Regions from separate parts of the Paenibacillus sp. RC84 genome, predicted to be linked through region 1. Evidence: predicted binding sites of a transcription regulator. Region 1 holds the regulator's gene; each other region holds the start of a gene.
The links. The regulator Rex, encoded in region 1, represses fermentation and respiration genes when NADH is low (regulators of the CRP and FNR family bind a similar motif). The targets are predictions, from matches to a motif close to TTGTGAAATATTTCACAA.
Positions count from the first base shown of each region.

Region 2: a site for Rex is predicted at 2,210-2,227, ahead of ABH899_RS05570 (cytochrome ubiquinol oxidase subunit I). Genes of this name have one in related genera too.
Region 3: a site for Rex is predicted at 2,800-2,817, ahead of ABH899_RS15985 (DUF1641 domain-containing protein). Genes of this name have one in related genera too.
Region 4: a site for Rex is predicted at 2,642-2,659, ahead of adhE (bifunctional acetaldehyde-CoA/alcohol dehydrogenase). Genes of this name have one in related genera too.

Region 1 covers NZ_JBGBYL010000003.1:254,564-258,798, reverse strand. Annotated here, with positions in the region: gene ABH899_RS08500 (DUF47 domain-containing protein) at 1-158, shown strand, start outside; gene ABH899_RS08495 (inorganic phosphate transporter) at 182-1,195, shown strand; gene ABH899_RS08490 (redox-sensing transcriptional repressor Rex) at 1,296-1,919, opposite strand; gene dinG (ATP-dependent DNA helicase DinG) at 1,906-4,235, opposite strand, start outside.
Region 2 covers NZ_JBGBYL010000002.1:410,391-414,625, forward strand. Annotated here, with positions in the region: gene ABH899_RS05565 (cytochrome d ubiquinol oxidase subunit II) at 1-618, opposite strand, end outside; gene ABH899_RS05570 (cytochrome ubiquinol oxidase subunit I) at 615-1,970, opposite strand; gene ABH899_RS05575 (hypothetical protein) at 2,342-3,196, opposite strand; gene ABH899_RS05580 (sensor histidine kinase) at 3,225-4,235, opposite strand, start outside.
Region 3 covers NZ_JBGBYL010000006.1:288,431-292,665, reverse strand. Annotated here, with positions in the region: gene ABH899_RS15995 (stalk domain-containing protein) at 1-814, shown strand, start outside; gene ABH899_RS15990 (NAD(P)/FAD-dependent oxidoreductase) at 1,023-2,204, opposite strand; gene ABH899_RS15985 (DUF1641 domain-containing protein) at 2,242-2,667, opposite strand; gene ABH899_RS15980 (threonine/serine exporter family protein) at 3,255-3,680, opposite strand; gene ABH899_RS15975 (threonine/serine exporter family protein) at 3,696-4,235, opposite strand, start outside.
Region 4 covers NZ_JBGBYL010000001.1:389,500-393,734, reverse strand. Annotated here, with positions in the region: gene adhE (bifunctional acetaldehyde-CoA/alcohol dehydrogenase) at 1-2,598, opposite strand, end outside; gene ABH899_RS01730 (hemerythrin domain-containing protein) at 2,762-3,289, shown strand; gene ABH899_RS01725 (Crp/Fnr family transcriptional regulator) at 3,502-4,227, shown strand.

The DNA of each region.
Region 1 (4,235 bases):
GCCTGATGCGCGAAGGCATCCGTGAAATTTTTATCACCAAACGCGATCCTTACGAAGATTTCAAGCTCAAAGAACTTTATGAACGTCTCGAACAGACCACCGATGCATGTGAAGACGTTGCCAACATCTTGGAAAGCGTCGTGCTGCGCTACTCGTAGGCCCAGCAGTTTAGGAGGATTTCATGACGACAACAGTTCTTATTACCTTGATTGCGATCGTATTTCTCGCTTTAGCCTTTGACTTTATTAACGGTTTCCATGATACGGCGAACGCGGTAGCGACTTCGATCTCTACGCGTGCGATGAGTCCGAAAGTAGCCATTATATCCGCCGCCTGTCTGAATTTCGTCGGTGCCCTGTATTCTTCGGAGGTAGCCAAGACGATCGGCAGCGGGATCGCGGACCCGTCCAAGATCAACCACGGTGAATTTATCGTCATCGCGGCTCTTCTGTCCGCCATTATCTGGAACCTGGCAACCTGGTATTATGCCATTCCTTCCTCTTCCTCCCATACGCTCATCGGATCCATTGTCGGAGCCGTGCTGGCCGGGGCGGGAGCCGACTTCGTCAAATGGGGCGGTCTCGGCAAGATCGTGCTGATTCTGGTGCTTTCGCCGATTGTCGCATTCGTGGCCGGTTATATCATCATGACGATCATCAAATACCTGGTCATCCTGACGGGCAACAAATCCCGTTCGAAGCTGAACCGCGTGTTCAAGTTCTTCCAGATCCTGTCCGCCTGGCTGCTGTCCTTCTCCCACGGGGGAAATGACGCTCAGAAAGCGATGGGTATTATCGTATTCGGACTGGTCGCTGCGGGAGCCCAGACAACCATGGACGTGCCGTTGTGGGTGAAAATCGCGGCTGCGACCGCAATGGGCCTCGGCACTTCGATCGGGGGATGGAAAATCATTAAAACGATCTCCAAAAACTTGATCAAAATCGAGCCGATCAACGGGTTCGCCTCGGATTTGACATCTTCCATCGTCATTCAGACTTCTACGCATATGGGGATGCCGCTTTCGACCACTCACGTGATTTCCTCCGCGATCATCGGGTCGGGTTCCGTACTCCGTTTTCATGAGGTGAAATGGGGTACCGTAACACGCATGATCATCACTTGGATCATTACGATTCCGATCAGCATCATTCTGTCCTATGTGCTGTACACCGTGTTGTTTAAGTTCTTCGTCTAACAGGTAAATTAAATAGCAAGTTCCATTAAAAAACCGCCATACGGCCTAAACGGCCCATATAGCGGTTTTTCTGGTTTTCAAGACCAAAACCCTCACTTCTCTATTCAGGAAGGTAATAGGCCAGGCTCTGGAGCTCTGCCGTAAAGTCCGCATGATGCACGCGGATTTCCTCGGGTACTTTCAGAATGGACGGGGCGAAGTTCAGAATCGCTTCGATGCCCGCCTTCACGAATTGGTTGGCGACATTCTGCGCTTCCGGCGCCGGCACGGTTATGATGCCGATTCGAATGCTGGAATCCCGGATAACATCGGCCAGATGCTCCATGGGCAGAACGCTCATGTTATTGATGACCTGGCCGATCTTGTCCGGCGACGAATCGAAAATCGCCGTTATTTTCATCTGATCCCGCAAGTAGATGTTATAGTTGCACAGCGCCCGTCCCAGGTTACCGGCTCCCACGAGGGCAACCGGTATTTGGCGGTCAAGCTTCAGAATCTGCCGGATCTTCTCGATAAGATAGGTCACATCGTAGCCGATCCCCTTCTTTCCGAATTCACCGAAGTAAGCCAAGTCTTTGCGGATTTGGGCGGGGTTAAGATTCAGCTTCTGCCCCAGATCCTGAGACGAAACCGTTAATACGTTTTTCTTCGACAGTTCATTAAGAAAACGCAGATAGATCGGCAGCCGTTTGACGACCGCCTCGGATATTTTAAGTGACTTCAAGCGAGTTCTCTCCCATCCATTCCTGAATTCTCGGTACGATGCGCTCTACAGGCATATGCTCAATCTTCGGTCCCGGCAGGGAGTAGAGGAAGTGCTTCCCGTACTGCGTCTCGATGACACGCGTATCGTAAATCAGCACAATCCCTTTGTCCGAAGCCCTGCGTACAAGCCGGCCGAAGCCCTGCTTGAATCGGATGACGGCCTGAGGCACCGACAGCTTCATGAACGGGTTCTGATTCCGTTTCTTCAGGTTTTCGCTCTTCGCTTCGACCAGCGGATGATTCGGCGGCTGGAAAGGCAGCCGTACGATGGCCAGACAGGTCAAGGCTTCTCCGGGAATGTCCACCCCTTCCCAGAATGAACTCGTGCCGAGCAGCACGCACGCTTTATGCTCTTGGAAGAGCCGGGTCAGCTTGCTGCGGTTGCCGGTGTCCACCCCCTGACCGAGCACATGGATGCCGTGCGGGCGGAGATTTTCCTTCAGAACCGCGTGGGCAAGCTTCAGCATCCGGTTCGAAGTGAACAGCACGAGCATCCTCCCTCGCGTAGCCACGGCCACTTCGGAGAGTGATTCCGTGAGCGCTTTGAGGAATTCCTCTTCGCCGCTGCGGCCCCGGATCATCGGAAAGTCCCGCGGTATGCAGACAAGAGCCTGCTGCCGATACTGGAACGGCGACGGAAGCTGGACGGTTTTCAGCTTCGGATTCTCCTCTTCTTCGGCCGGCAGTTTCAACCCCAGCTGATCCGCCGAATACTGGAACGATTTATTGACCGACAGGGTGGCCGAAGTGAGAATGACGCTCTCTTTGTTGTCAAAGAAATGTTCGCGGATAAGCGGACTTACGTCCATCGGCACGGAGATCAGGTTGATCGAACGGCTTTTGTTGTACGTCCCCGCTTCAACCCAGTAAACGAAGTTATCGTCCGCCATCTTCATAAAGAAGCGGAGCGTCTCCTTCGCTGCCTGCAGTTCCTTCGCCACCCCGCCGAGGTCGGTAACGAAGCTCTGGACATCGTATTCTTCCTGGACTTCTTTCAAATCCTGCACGAGCGAATCCACGGATTTATACACTTCCTGAATATGCTGTTCCAAAATTTCCTCGAGATCCGTGAAATCGCTCCAGTTCGGGGGCAGCGAATCTTTCTTCAGACGCATCACCAGGGAACCGGGGTCGATTTGGCCGGGTTCGGAATTCGTCTGGAGCAGCTCGTAAAACTTTTCACAGAGTAAATCCCAAGCTTCCTTGATGAGCAAGGTTTTCGGGAACAGGTTGTCGATTCCGTTCATCCATGTAGCGGCCCGGTAATCGTCGTCATACCGTTGAAGCTTCGTGCGGAGCGCCGGCAGCTGCCCGTTCCGGCTGTCCTTGAACAGCCAGAGAAGCTGATTCGTCAGCCCCAGGTAGTGAAGCTCCTTGCCCAAATGCTTGCTTGCCACTTCTTCGAAATGGTGGGCCTCGTCCAGAACGAGATGCTTATAAGCCGGCAGCACCCGGTTCTCGGCCTTCATATCGGTAAACAGCAGCGAGTGGTTCGTAATGACAACGTCCGAATTGTTGGCGTCATGGCGCGCACGGTGATAAAAGCATTTTTTGAACCACGGGCAGTGCCGGTTCTGACACGACTCCGCATCGCTGGAAACGGTATGCCAGAAAGCGGCCCCCTTGTTCCCGAAATGCAGCTCCTCCTCGTCGCCGGTCTGCGTCTGGCTCAGCCAGACGACCATCTGGGCGGCCGTAATGGCGTCTTCCTTGCCCGTATCGAACTCCTGCATAGAAATGCGATTCTCGAACTTGCGGAGGCACAAGTAGTGGCTGCGGCCTTTGAGAACCGACGCTTTGAAATTCACCGGAAAAATGTCGTGAAGAAGCGGAATATCCCGTTCACGCAGTTGCTCCTGCAGATTGATCGTATGCGTGCTCACGACCACCTTCTCGTCATGCTTAATCGCGTAATAGAGGGACGGGATCAAATAGCCGAGCGATTTGCCCGTGCCCGTGCCGGCTTCGATCATGAGGTGCCGGTCGTTCTGGAAGGCTTCCTCAATTTCATGAATCATGATTTCCTGGGCTTCGCGGCTTTCGAAATGCTCGAACTTCGCTTTCAGCGCTTCTTTGACCTGATCGTAAACGTCTTCAAAAGAATCGCTCAGTTCCAGCACATCGTTCTCGTCGCGTACGGGGCCTTCTTCCCCCCAGTCCTGCACGTTCAGCGCGAACTGGCGGTAATACTGGTGAATCGATTGGTCCAAGGGGGTTTGCTGTTCCTTGAACCGGGCGATTTCCGACATAAACCAGCCGAGGTCGCTCGTCTCGG
Region 2 (4,235 bases), on a different contig from region 1:
GCTCCAGAAAAGCGCATACCCGCGTACGATTTCAAAAGCGGCCTTGTCCTTCGCTTTATGCGCATAGTAGGCCAGGAACATGGCGGAGATGTACAGCACGCTGACGACAGCGAGCAGCACGACCGACCAGGTATAGACGCTGCCCAGGAGAGCGCTCCAGTCCAGCGTGATTTGGCCGGCGGTTTCCACGATCAGGCCGCCTTCCGAAATGGCCAGCACGGTCGATAAAGCGGCGGGGATCAGCAGCCCGGTAGCTCCGTAGATCAGCATGTACCACCGGTTGTCTTTGGACCCGTACGTGCTGAACGCGTAGTAGGAACCCCGCAGAGCGAGAAGAATGAGCGCCAGGGACCCCGGGACAAGCAGTGCCGTGCCGTAATAGCGGGCGGTTTCCGGAAAAAATCCGACCAGGCCGATGTAGAAGAAGACAAGAAACACATTGGTGACTTCCCAGACGGGAGAAAGATAGCGCTCGATGATGCGGTGCGTGATATTTTTACTGCCCGTAACGACGGAATAGTAGCTGAAAAAACCGGCTCCGAAGTCAATGGAAGCCACGATCAGGTAGCCGAACAGAAACACCCACAGAACGGTAATGCCGAGCAGCTCCAGATTCATTCCAGCGGCCCCCTTTTCTCGAAAACGCCGAATGCGATCAATTCATCCGCGACGTCGTTGTTTTTGAACAGCTTGGACAGCACTTTTATCGCGGTCAGCCCCAGGACGAGATACAGCAGACAGAACAAGAGCAGCATCTTGTCCACATGGGCCGACGTCGTGGCCGCTTCGGCCACTTTCATGTAGCCGCGGAGAATCCACGGCTGCCGGCCTACCTCGGCATAGAACCAGCCGAGCCAGATGCCGAGCATGGAGAGCGGTCCGCAGGCGACGATCACCCGGAGCAGCCAGCGCGGAGCCGGCTTCGAGGCGCGTTTGCTGCGGCTGAGCCACAGGTAGAGAGCCGCGATCACGATGGTGAACATCCCGATGGTGACCATGCCGTCGAAGAAGTAGTGCACATAGAGCGGAGGCTCCAGCTCATCGGGAATCTGATCCAGTCCTTTGACTTCAAAGCCGGGATTGCTGCCGGCGAGGATGCTCAGGGCGTACGGGATTTTCAGCCCGTATTTGATTTCTTTGTCCTCTGTCAAAATTCCGCCGAACACCAGCGGAGCTTTGGTCTGCGTCTCGAAATGCCATTCGGCCGCAGCCAGCTTCTCGGGCTGATAAGCCGCCAGAAACTTGCCCGAGAGGTCGCCGATCGCAGCCGTTGCCAGCGCGAACACAAGGCCTGCGGATAGCGTAAGCTTGAGCGCCTTCTTGGCGTAAAGCCGGTCTCCTTTGCGGCGCAGCAGCGAGAAGGCCGCTATGGCCGCGAGAATGAACGCGCACGTCATGTAAGCCGATGCGAGGACGTGGGAAACTTTCGTGGGCGTCGCCGGGTTGAACATGGCCGCAATCGGGTCCACGTTCGTGATTTTGCCGTTTTCAAGCGTAAAGCCTTGCGGCGTGTTCATAAACGCGTTCACGGTCGTAATGAAAAAGGCCGAGGCGGAAGACCCGATGGCGACCGGGATGAGCAGCATCAGATGCCGCTTCGGTTTGAACCGGTCCCAGGTATACAAATAAATGCCGAGGAAAATCGCTTCGACGAAGAACGCGAACGTCTCCATAAACAGCGGCAGCGCGATGGCCTGCCCGGCGATTTCCATAAAGCTTGGCCACAGCAGGCTCAGCTGTAGACCGATGGCCGTTCCGGTCACGACGCCGATGGCGACGGTGATGACGAAGCCGCGCGCCCAGCGGCGGGCCAGCAGTGTGTAGTACCGGTCGTTCTTGCGGATGCCCGTCCATTCGGCCAGAGCGATCATCACCGGAACGCCGACACCGATAGTGGCGAAAATAATGTGGAACGCGAGCGTGACTTCGGTGAGTATGCGGCTGTACAGTACAGGATCATAATGAAACACGGTGCACCAACTCCCCCTGGAATGTTCTTGTTTCGGGTACATGCAGGCTTAAGCAAATAATCTGCGCAAAAAGGAAAGCAGCATAACGGCGGCCACGACGAACATGAGAATCATCAGCCTTTTCTCCTGACGTTTAAACGGTTTCATGCTTTCACCGCCCCGGGAAATAATTGTAAAACGACGAGATAAGATCCTGGATTGCTCGAACCAAATCCTTCTATTTTATCTTACACACTTAGCTGTGATTATTTTCACAATATCTGTGAGTAAACGGTGAAGAATGGTTGACAAAATATTGACGGATGACGAAAAGAAGAAACACCGTCCGGAAGCACGGGAAACGTGCGTCTGAACGGTGTTTCTTTTTACAGCTACTCCTGCTCTTTCTGGATTTTAGCGGGATTGTTGATTTTGTAAGGCACGGGGTAGCGCGTCAGCTTCTTGGCCACGATCTTGGCTTCGAACGTGATCGTATCGCCGACTTCGAGCTCCAGCTTTTTCAGCGTCGCGCTGTGGCTGGACCAGGCGGTGCCGATATCCGTTTCCGGATCCACAATGGCCACATTTTCGTAAATGATGACCTCATCGTCGTTATCGGAAAAGTGATTGGGAACCGTCGTGAAATCCTGTACCTTAGCGGTCATCTTCACTTTTCCTTCCGGAAGCTGAAGCTTGGGCGCTTTTTCTTTCTTGGCCTTCGCCTTAGGCGCATCGACAGCTTCGGATGCGGCGTCGGGCTTGTCCCGATCGGCGGAAACGGCGGCTTGCCCAGGCTCTGCCTCCGTCTGTGACGTCAGCGCCGGCTCTGCGGCAGCCTGCTTCTGCGGGATGGCGGCTGACGTAGTCTCAGCGGCCGCATCCGCCGGAACCTCACCTGCAGGCTCCGCATTCCCGGCCGCATCGTTTCCTTCCGAAGCATCGGCTTCGGTGTCGTTTTCGCTGGAAGACCACTGTCTCTGCCCGTAGTTCGCCGCCTGCATTTCCTTCAAATAGGAAGGGTGGATGCAGTGCTGCTGCTTGTTGTCCAATTCGATGACAGCCGTCATTCTGTCGGTGTACCCGACGATGGTGCAGGGAACGTTCAAGCCGTTTCCCTTATAAAAAAAGGCTTTGGTTTTGATTGCCTTACCGGACAGCAGGCCCCATTCCTTGCATTGTTCAATCTGCTCCGCCTCGTCTTCGAAGGCGTGGTAGATACCGGGCTGAATCGTAAACGCGTATACCATCGCTTCTCCGCCTTTCTGTTTATCCCGTTTATTTTAACACTTTTCCGCCGTTATTTTCACCGGTTTCAGGGAAGGTGAGCACGAACGTCGAACCGGCGCCTTCCCGGCTCCGGACGGAGATCGTACCGCCGTGGGCTTCGACGATCGACTTCGTGATCGACAGCCCGAGTCCGGCTCCGCCATGTTTGCGGGTTCTGGAGGAATCGCTGCGGTAAAAGCGCTCGAACACATGTGCCGCGTGTTCTTCGGGGATGCCCGGTCCGTTGTCCTTGACCTTCAGCGCGATTCCGTCCCTGTCCGCGGATAAAATGACCGTGATGACGCCGGTTTCCGGGTCCGTATGCTGGACCGCGTTATGAAACAGATTCAGGATCACCTGTTTCATTTTATCCGGGTCGAAGGTTCCGCGTACGCCCGCGGTCAGGTCGATATGAACCGTGCGGGTACCCGCCAGCATCCGGAGATGGGGCTCCATCTCCAGAAGAAGCCGGTCCAGCCGCGTGTCCGAGAGCTGGAGCTGGGGAGCGCGGTCGAGCTTGGCCAGCGTGAGCAGGTCCTCGACCAGCTTCTTGATGCGGGTCGATTCGCCGTGCATGCTCGTCAAAGCGGCATAGAGCTGCTTCGGATTGTCCGCCGCCCCGCGGAGCAGCACTTCGAGAAAGCCGTGGATCGAAGTCAGCGGCGTGCGCAGCTCGTGGGAGGCGTCGGCGATGAAGCGCCGCATCTGTTCTTTCGCATCGCGTTCCGCGATGAAAGAAGTCTCCAGGCGCTGGAGCATGCCGTTGAACGATTTCGCGAGGGAGTCGATCTCCAGTTGGCCCTGCGTCTCGGGAAATCGTTCGTTCAGGTTGCCGGCGTCGGTCTGTTCGACGGCTTCGACCATTTTGTTCAGCGGCTGGAGCGTACGTCGGAGCACGGGAATATTCAGCGCGAGGCCGCCCGCCAGGGCAAGCACGATGAGTGCCCCGTAAATCCAAAGCTGCTGGAGCACGACGGCCTGGAGTTGGGCCGTGCCCGTTCCCATCTGGATAATACCGCC
Region 3 (4,235 bases), on a different contig from region 1:
CAAACAGGCTCAAGGTGACTTGGCTGCCGCCAACGGTTCCGCAAGCGAGCTGGCAATGCCTTATTCGGTCGATTCGGTAGTTGAAGTAAGCGCATCGGGCGGTCAGGAAGATGCGAACCGGCTGTCGATGCGAGTGGTAACCTCCGTTTATACGGGGGGCGCTCACGGAATGCCCCGTGTGGACACCTATAACGTCCTGAATGCGGAGGAAGCTCAGAAAATTGAGCTGAAAGATTTATTCGGGGAGAATTATAAAGCGATTATCGACAAGCAGATCAGTCAGGAAATCGCCAAGCATCCGGATGATTTCTTCGAGGACGCGTTCTCCGGCATTACCGACACGCAGTCCTTCCAGATCAAGGACGGTAAAGCGGTGATCGTGTTCTCGCCTTACGAGATTGCCCCTTATGCGGCAGGCATCCAGGAGTTCTCCGTCCCCATCGCTCAGGGAGGAAATGCCTCCGCACCCTCACGTCTCGTAGTGGGCGGTGAAGCACTATCGGAGAAGCAGGGCTCTATCTACACCACAACGGCAGGCACCACCATGGTTCCCCTGCGCGTTACGGCCGAGAAGCTGGGCTTCCAGCTTAAGTGGAACCAGGAGCAGTGGGCCGCCGAGCTGTCCAAAGGCGCGGTATGGACAAGCGTTTACAAGGGAAAAGATGCGTACACCATCAACAAGATGGCTCCGTTCTCCCTTGGCGAAGCGGCCGTCATTAAAGAAGACGGCAATATGTATGTGCCCGCCGCCTTCTTCTCCAAGGTGCTGAAGGCCGACGTCACCGTAACCGGCGATCAGCTCGTGATTAAATAAAAACAGCCCTTCACAGCGGCCGGACTATACCCCCTTACATAACCCGTTTAAAGAAGCGTTTCCGCTCTTTAAGCGGGCTTTTTTTTACGGAAACGGACAAGTCTTCTGCCCTCAAATAAGCATGAAAAAAAGCCCCGCCACTCCCCCGAAGGAGAATGCCGGGACTTATGTTCAGACCGGTTGATTCCGGAAAGATTCCGGACCGCTCTTAGTAAGCCAGTGCAAACAGGCCATGAATGTGAGACAGGTAACGGATGTTACTTGCTTCCTTCATGAGCGATGCAGGTAGACCTTTCAGGCGGGTTTGGTTGCCGCCGATCGAACCGATTGCGTCCTTGCGGCCCAGACTTCCGAGTGTACCGGAGAATACAGGCGTGAAGACGTCCATCGGTGCGCCTTTCTGTGCTGCGAAGAGGTTGTATCCGACCACTTCGCCCATCTGCCAAGCCAGTTGTGCGGTTGGCGGATAAGGACGCTCGGCGCCGGCCGGGAAGACCACGGCGCAGTCGCCTGCAAGGAATACGTCCGGGTGGGACGTGGACTGCATGAACTCGTTGACCGTCGCGCGGCCGCGGTTCACTTCGATGCCGGAGTTAGCGACAACCGGAGTGCCTTGTACGCCGCCTGTCCAGACGAGCGTGCTGGTTTCGATTGTGCTTCCGTCTTTCAGGGAAACGACGGATTCCTGCATTTCGGTGATCGCAACGCCCGTCAGGAACGTTACGCCGCGCTTCTGCAGGCTTGTCGTAGCGCGCTCGATCAGTTCCGGATGGAAGCCCATCAGGATGGAAGGAGCCGCCTCTACGCAGTACAGGGAGACGTCGTTGAAATCGACGCCTTTGCTGCGGCACAGGCCAGGCAGCATGTCGGCGAGTTCGCCCACAAGCTCGATACCGGTCAGACCGCCGCCGCCGACTACGAATGTCGCCTCCGCTTTGTTCTTGGTCTGGCTGTAAGCTTCGATGCGTGCTTCCACGTGCTCGCGGATACGGTTGGCGTCGTTGACGGATTTCAGCGTGAAGCTGTGTTCCTGGAGGCCAGGAATGCCGAAGAACGCCGTTTCGCTGCCCAGGGCAACGACGAGCTTATCGTAATCGAACGATTTGCCGTTCGACAGGATGACGCGCTTGCTGTCCGCGGAAATCGTTTCGACCGTGCCGATTTCCAGGTTGATGTCTTTGCCGCGCAGGAGCTTTTCCAAAGGCAGGGCAACTGCTTTCTCATGCAGATTACCTACAGCCAGGCGGTGCAGCTCGGTAATGATTTGATGCGTAGGAAAACGGTTAACAACCGTAATCGTAGCTTCTTCCGCAGTCAAGTGTTGACGGGCTGTCAGTGCGCTGAGCAAGCCGCCGTAACCGCCACCTAAGATCAAAATATGCTTGGACATACTCATCCTCCATTCTTGTTTCAGCTTACCTTATGATTTAACGCTGTTGCTGCCGTTCGGCTTGAACATCCAAGAATGCCTGTACGAAACGGAATGTCTTTTGTACTTGCGGGTCTTTCAGCATTTTGAGAAGTCCGAACAGACCGATCGAGGAATGTTCCGCTTGAGCGCGGTCGCTTGCTTCGATTGCGGCGGCAGCTACGCCTTTGGCTTTCTCGGTGATCGGCTTAACAAACTCGTTCATACCGCCTTTGAGGTCGTCGATCAGAACTTGGTCGCTCGCAACGCTTTGAGCCAAATCGTAAGCTTTGGTAAGAATCGTAACCATTTCCGCCAATTTCGGCAGATTCTCCACGAGAACGGTTAAAGACTCCTGAACCTCTGGCTTCATCAACTGATCAAGGACATCCTGCGTTTCCCTTTTTTCGGTAGTGCTTGGGGTTTGATTGGATGTTTCTGACATAAGCTAACGTCCTCCTTTGCTTTGAAATAGAAGCCCGTTTATTTTTCGATCCCTGCCTAGCCATCGAGACGTCTTCTGTCTTCGCATAAGTTTCCCTATTCGTGATAAATGAACCCACGCGGCCTGATAAGATTGTAACATTTTTCACATAAAAGGAAGAAGGTTTTTCTTGGCTGCGAGTCCATTACTTGCAAGATCGGGAAAAATGTCGAACAGGTCGAAACGGAACCCTATGTACTCCTATTATACCTCCGTCTTGCTAACAAGAGAAAAACAATTTTTTACACATGTGAATAATTTGTGACAAAAATCACTTCTTTCTGCGCCCCCGCTCCTTAAGCAGGTATACATGCTTGTTTATTCCAATAATTCCTCGGATTTTATTGCCAGAAGGGACAGGTCTTCGAGAAAGAATTTCATCAAAACGGGCCTCCGCCGGACCGCGAAAGGGTGATAAGTAAAAGCTGCGGGCAGGCCCAACACCGTATGCCAGCCGCCCCTTCAGATGAAAAAACCACCCGCGTGAATTCAACGGATGGTCTCGGTTGCGGCAGCTTTAGCGGCAATCCTTCATTTTCTTGCCCGAGCTAGGCCTTCGGCCTTTTAAAAAGCTGGTTCATCACCTCGGAAAAAATAAGACCGGCGGCAATCGAACCGGAAATCATAAACGCTTTGGCGGCGAGCTGAACGGCAAGATTATAATCGTTTTCCACGAAAGAACGCATCGCGTCATAGGCCATGCCTCCCGGAACGAGAGGAATGATCCCCGCCACGCTGAAAACGATAATGGGGGTCTTGTAGAGACGGGCGAAAACCCGGGATATCACCGTCACGAAGAACGCCGCGGCCAAGGTGGCGACAATGGCGTTGGTATCGCTCCGCACAAGAACGACGTATACGAGCCAGCCCATCATCCCGACGAAACCGCACTGGATCAAGGTATTCCGGGGAACGTTAAAAATAATGCCGAAGGCGGCGGAGGCGATATAACTCGTCACGAGTTGTGCAATCATTGAGGGATTCCTCCGTTAATAAAATGAAAAGACGACCGCGATACCGGCTCCGATGGCAAACGCCGTCAAGAAAGCCTCCGCGCCCTTGGACAAGCCGGACACGAGATGGCCCGCCATCAAATCCCTCACGGCGTTCGTGATCAGCAGGCCCGGAACAAGCGGCATGACGGAGCCGATGATGATTTTGTCCAGCTCCTGTCCGAGCCCGGTCCATATAAACAGAGAGGCCAGCATGCCGATAATGAAGGAAGCCAGAAACTCGGCTACGAACTTGATCAGCACATACTGGTGAAAAATAAGGAACCCGATAAAACCCAGACCGCCTGTGACGACGGCCGGAAGAAAATCGGGCCACCCGCCGTTGAACATGATCGTAAAACAGCCGCTGGACACGGCCGCCGCCGCAATCTGGAGAGCAACGGGGTAGGCCAGATTGGCCTTGTCCACCTTGAGAAGCAGCCTGTGAGCTTCCTGAAGGTCAAGCTGTCCGTCGCTTATTTTGCGGGAGAGCCCGTTGACCAGCGTCACCTTGTGCAAATCGGTTGACCGCGTGGA
Region 4 (4,235 bases), on a different contig from region 1:
GTAGAAGGCGTCCCGGTACACTTCGGCCAGCTCGCTGACGAGCGGCATTTTCGGATTCGCGGTCGTACACTGGTCTTCGAACGCTTTGTCCGCCAGGTACTCCACACGGCTTTCGAAATCATCGGCATCGAATCCGAGTTCTTTGAACGAAGCGGGAATGCCCAGCTTCTGATTCAGCTCGCGGATGGCGTCGATGAGACTCTTGACGCCTTCCTCCGTGGTGGCGGCCGGAAGCCCGAGGAACCGGGCGATTTCGGCGTAGCGCTCGTCGGCGCAGTAGTGCGAGTATTTCGGGAACGACGCGTATTTCGACGGCTTCGCCGCGTTATACCGGATGACGTACGGCATCAGGATCGCGTTGGTCCGTCCGTGCGCCGTTCCGTACTGCCCGCCCCACTTATGCGCCAGGCTGTGGTTGATGCCCAGGAAGGCGTTCGCAAAGGCCATGCCGGCGATCGTGGACGCATTGTGCATTTTCTCCCTGGCCAGCTTGTCGGCCGTCGCATGGGACTGCTCCAGGTTGCGGAACACGAGCTTGATGGCCTGCAGGCAGAGCCCGTCCGTATAGTCGTTTGCCATGACGGAGACGTAAGCTTCGATCGCGTGTGTGAGCACATCCATGCCGGTGTCGGCCACGGCTGTTTTCGGGAGCGAGTAAACGAATTCGGGATCGACGATGGCCACATCCGGCGTAAGCTCGTAATCGGCGAGCGGATATTTCGTGTGGCCGTTCTGTTTATCCGTGATGACGGCGAACGAAGTCACTTCCGAACCGGTACCCGAAGTCGTCGGGATGGCAACAAACTTCGCCTTCTTGCCGAGCTTCGGATATTTGAACGTCCGCTTGCGGATGTCCATGAACTTCTGTTTCAGCGAATGGAACGTGACGTCGGGGTACTCGTAGAACAGCCACATCGCTTTCGCCGCATCCATCGGCGATCCGCCGCCGAGCGCCACAATGCAGTCCGGCTGGAAGGCGTTCATCATGGCCGTCCCGCGTTCAACGGTGTCGACTGAAGGGTCCGGCTCCACATCGCTGAAAACTTCGATGGCTACCGGCATCCGGCGCTGGCGCAAGTAATGTTCCACGCGTTCCACGTAGCCGAGTTTCACCATCATCGGGTCGGTCACGATCAAAACACGGGTGATGTCCGGCATTTTCGCCAGGTACTGGGTGGCGTTTCTTTCGAAATAAATTTTCTCGGGCACTTTAAACCACTGCATATTCACCGTCCGATGTGCGACTTTTTTGACGTTGATCAGGTTGACCGCCGTCACGTTCGAAGAAGTGGAATTGCGGCCGTACGAGCCGCAGCCTAGCGTCAGCGAAGGGATATTGGCGTTGTAGATATCCCCGATCGCCCCGTGAGTCGAAGGCGCGTTAACGATAATGCGGCAGGTCGGCAGCTCCTTGGCGAATGCGGCGATCACTCCGTCGTCGTTCGAATGGATGACCGAGGTGTGGCCGAGTCCGCCGAATGCCGCAATCTCCGCTGCCCGGGCAATGCCCGCTTGAGCCGTGGCGGCCGTGTAGCAGGCCAGCACGGGGCTCAGCTTCTCGGCGGACAGCGGGTAGGCCGGACCGACGCCGTCCAGCTCGGCGATCAGGATTTTCGTCCCGGCGGGAACCTCGAACCCCGCCATTTCGGCGATGCGTACCGCGGGCTGGCCCACAATCGCCGCGTTCACGGCGCATCCGGCGTTCATGCCGAACTGGGACAGCTTCTTCGTTTCCTTGGCGCTCAGGAAATGGCAGCCCTGCGCCTTCAGCATCGCCTTGGCCTCCGCCGCGATCGCTTCGTCCAGGATAACGGCCTGCTCGGATGCGCAGATCATGCCGTTGTCAAACGTCTTCGAGAGAATCAAATCCGTGACTGCCTGGCGCAGGTCCGCGGTTCTCTCGATGAAGCACGGCACGTTGCCCGGGCCGACGCCGAGAGCGGGTTTGCCTGCGCTGTAAGCGGATTTGACCATGCCGGAGCCGCCGGTAGCCAGAATCAGGGCCACTCCCTCGTGGTGCATAAGCTCGTGCGTCGCTTCCATAGAAGGCTTCTCCACCCACTGGATGCAATCTTTCGGCGCCCCGTGGCTTACCGCCGCTTCGTACAGAACGCGGGCCGCTTCGGAGCTGCATTTCTGCGCGGACGGATGGAAGGCGAAAATAATCGGATTCCGCGTCTTCATCGCGATCAGCGCTTTAAACATCGTTGTCGAGGTCGGATTCGTTACCGGGGTGACGCCGGCGATAATTCCGACCGGTTCGGCGATGGACGTAAGGCCGGTCGTCGGATCGTCGTCGATTACGCCGACCGTTTTGTCGTACTTCACGGAGTTATGAATATACTCGGTCGCGAACAAGTTCTTGATGATCTTGTCTTCATATACGCCCCGCCCCGTTTCTTCCACCGCAAGCTTGGCGAGAACCATATGCCGGTCAACGCCGGCCAGCGCCATTTCCTGTACGATGCGGTCGACCTGGGATTGGTCCAAGCCTTCAAAAGCGGCCTGCGCTTTCTTCGCGTTCTGCACCAGCCGGTCTACCTGTTCTTTGGCCGCCGCAGCTGCGGGTTTTACGGTCTCATTTTCCTGTACAGCCATCTCTCCGCCTCCTCTGTTCTTTCTACACCTTCATTGTAGGTGATTGTGAATTTTTTCACTATGACATTTATCACAGACAAAAGCGCGGCCCCGCCTTATGGTGAAGACAGGAAACACGCGCGCGCTTTACCATCATCCGCAGGACCGACAGGAGGAAATGACGATGAGCACAATAACCGTGGAACGTCTGCCGTATGCCGCTATGGACCCAGGCAGCCAGTTGTCCGACGCCCTATACTATTTGAAGCAGCAGCATGAATTTCTTGAGGCCGATCTGCTGGAACTGCAAATGCTCGCACGCGGAATCGGAGCCGCCGGAAGCCGGGATTCGCTCAAAACCGATTTACACCAGCTGAAGGTACGCGCCGAACGGTTCTTGAAGTTTTTCCAGCAGTATCAGCAGGATGAACAGGAAACGCTTTTCCCTATCGTTGATTTGTACACGGGCGACAAAATGGGCCCTACCGCCGTTATGAAGCAGGAATACAACATGGCCGTCCACAATCTGCGCCTTTTCTTCCAGGCTCTCAAAGAAGACAGTCAAACCCTCGATCCCCTGTGCGCCAAACGTTCGGTATCCCACGTGCTCCAGTCGTGCTTCATTCTTCTTGAGCATATGCGTAAAGAAAAAGAATGGGTATTCCCGCTCGCCGAGCAGATGCTGACCGATATCGAGCAGTTTTATTCGTAGAAAGCCGATTTTCCCGATTAAAAGAAACCGGAGCCGCCTAATGCAGACGGAACTCCGGTTTTTTGTGTCCTTTTGCCTGTAAACGGCAGGTTTGCGTTGAATACGGACAGGCGTGGTAACCAATATTGTACGAAAAGTGTGATTTTTATCATATATGATTTACGTCATATCCGGTATACTGGAAGCAGAAGTCAAAGAGGAGGGAAGCCATCATGAACACCGGCACAAATCCCGTTTACTATACGAATCCCCGGAACACGGCTGCCTTTAAGACGGAAAACTTGCAGAAGCTGACGGATATTATGCATGAGCAGAAGCTTCAACCCGGCGCCTACTTGTTTTGGGAAGGCGATACGGCTGACAAGCTTTATTTTATAAAAAACGGCCGGGTACGCGCTACGAAGTCTACGGACGAAGGCAAGGATCTCGTGCTTTACTTATACCAGCAGGGCGATCTGATCGGCATGATCGATCCCTACGACGACACGAAGCATTGGTACAGCGCGGAAGTGCTGGAAGAAACCCTGATCGGCGTGGCGCACAAGAAAGACGTGGAAATGCTGATCTGGCAGAGCGGCGAATTCGCTCTGGAATTTATGCGCTGGATGGGGCTCAGCCACCGGATGACGCAGACGAAATACCGCGATATGATGCTCTACGGAAAACCCGGGGCCCTGTGCTCCACCATCATCCGCTTGTCGAACACGTACGGCAGGCACGAAGAGGACGGGACGATCCGCATTACGAAAAAGCTCACCCACTCGGAGCTGTCGGATATGATCGGCTCCACCCGCGAAAGCGTGAATCGCATGTTCAGCGACCTGCGCAAAGCTCAGGCCATTGAAATGGATAACGGCTACATCATCATTCGCGATTTGAATTATTTAAAGGGCATTTGCCACTGCGAAAACTGCCCCATAGAAGTGTGCCGGATGTAACCGGCACA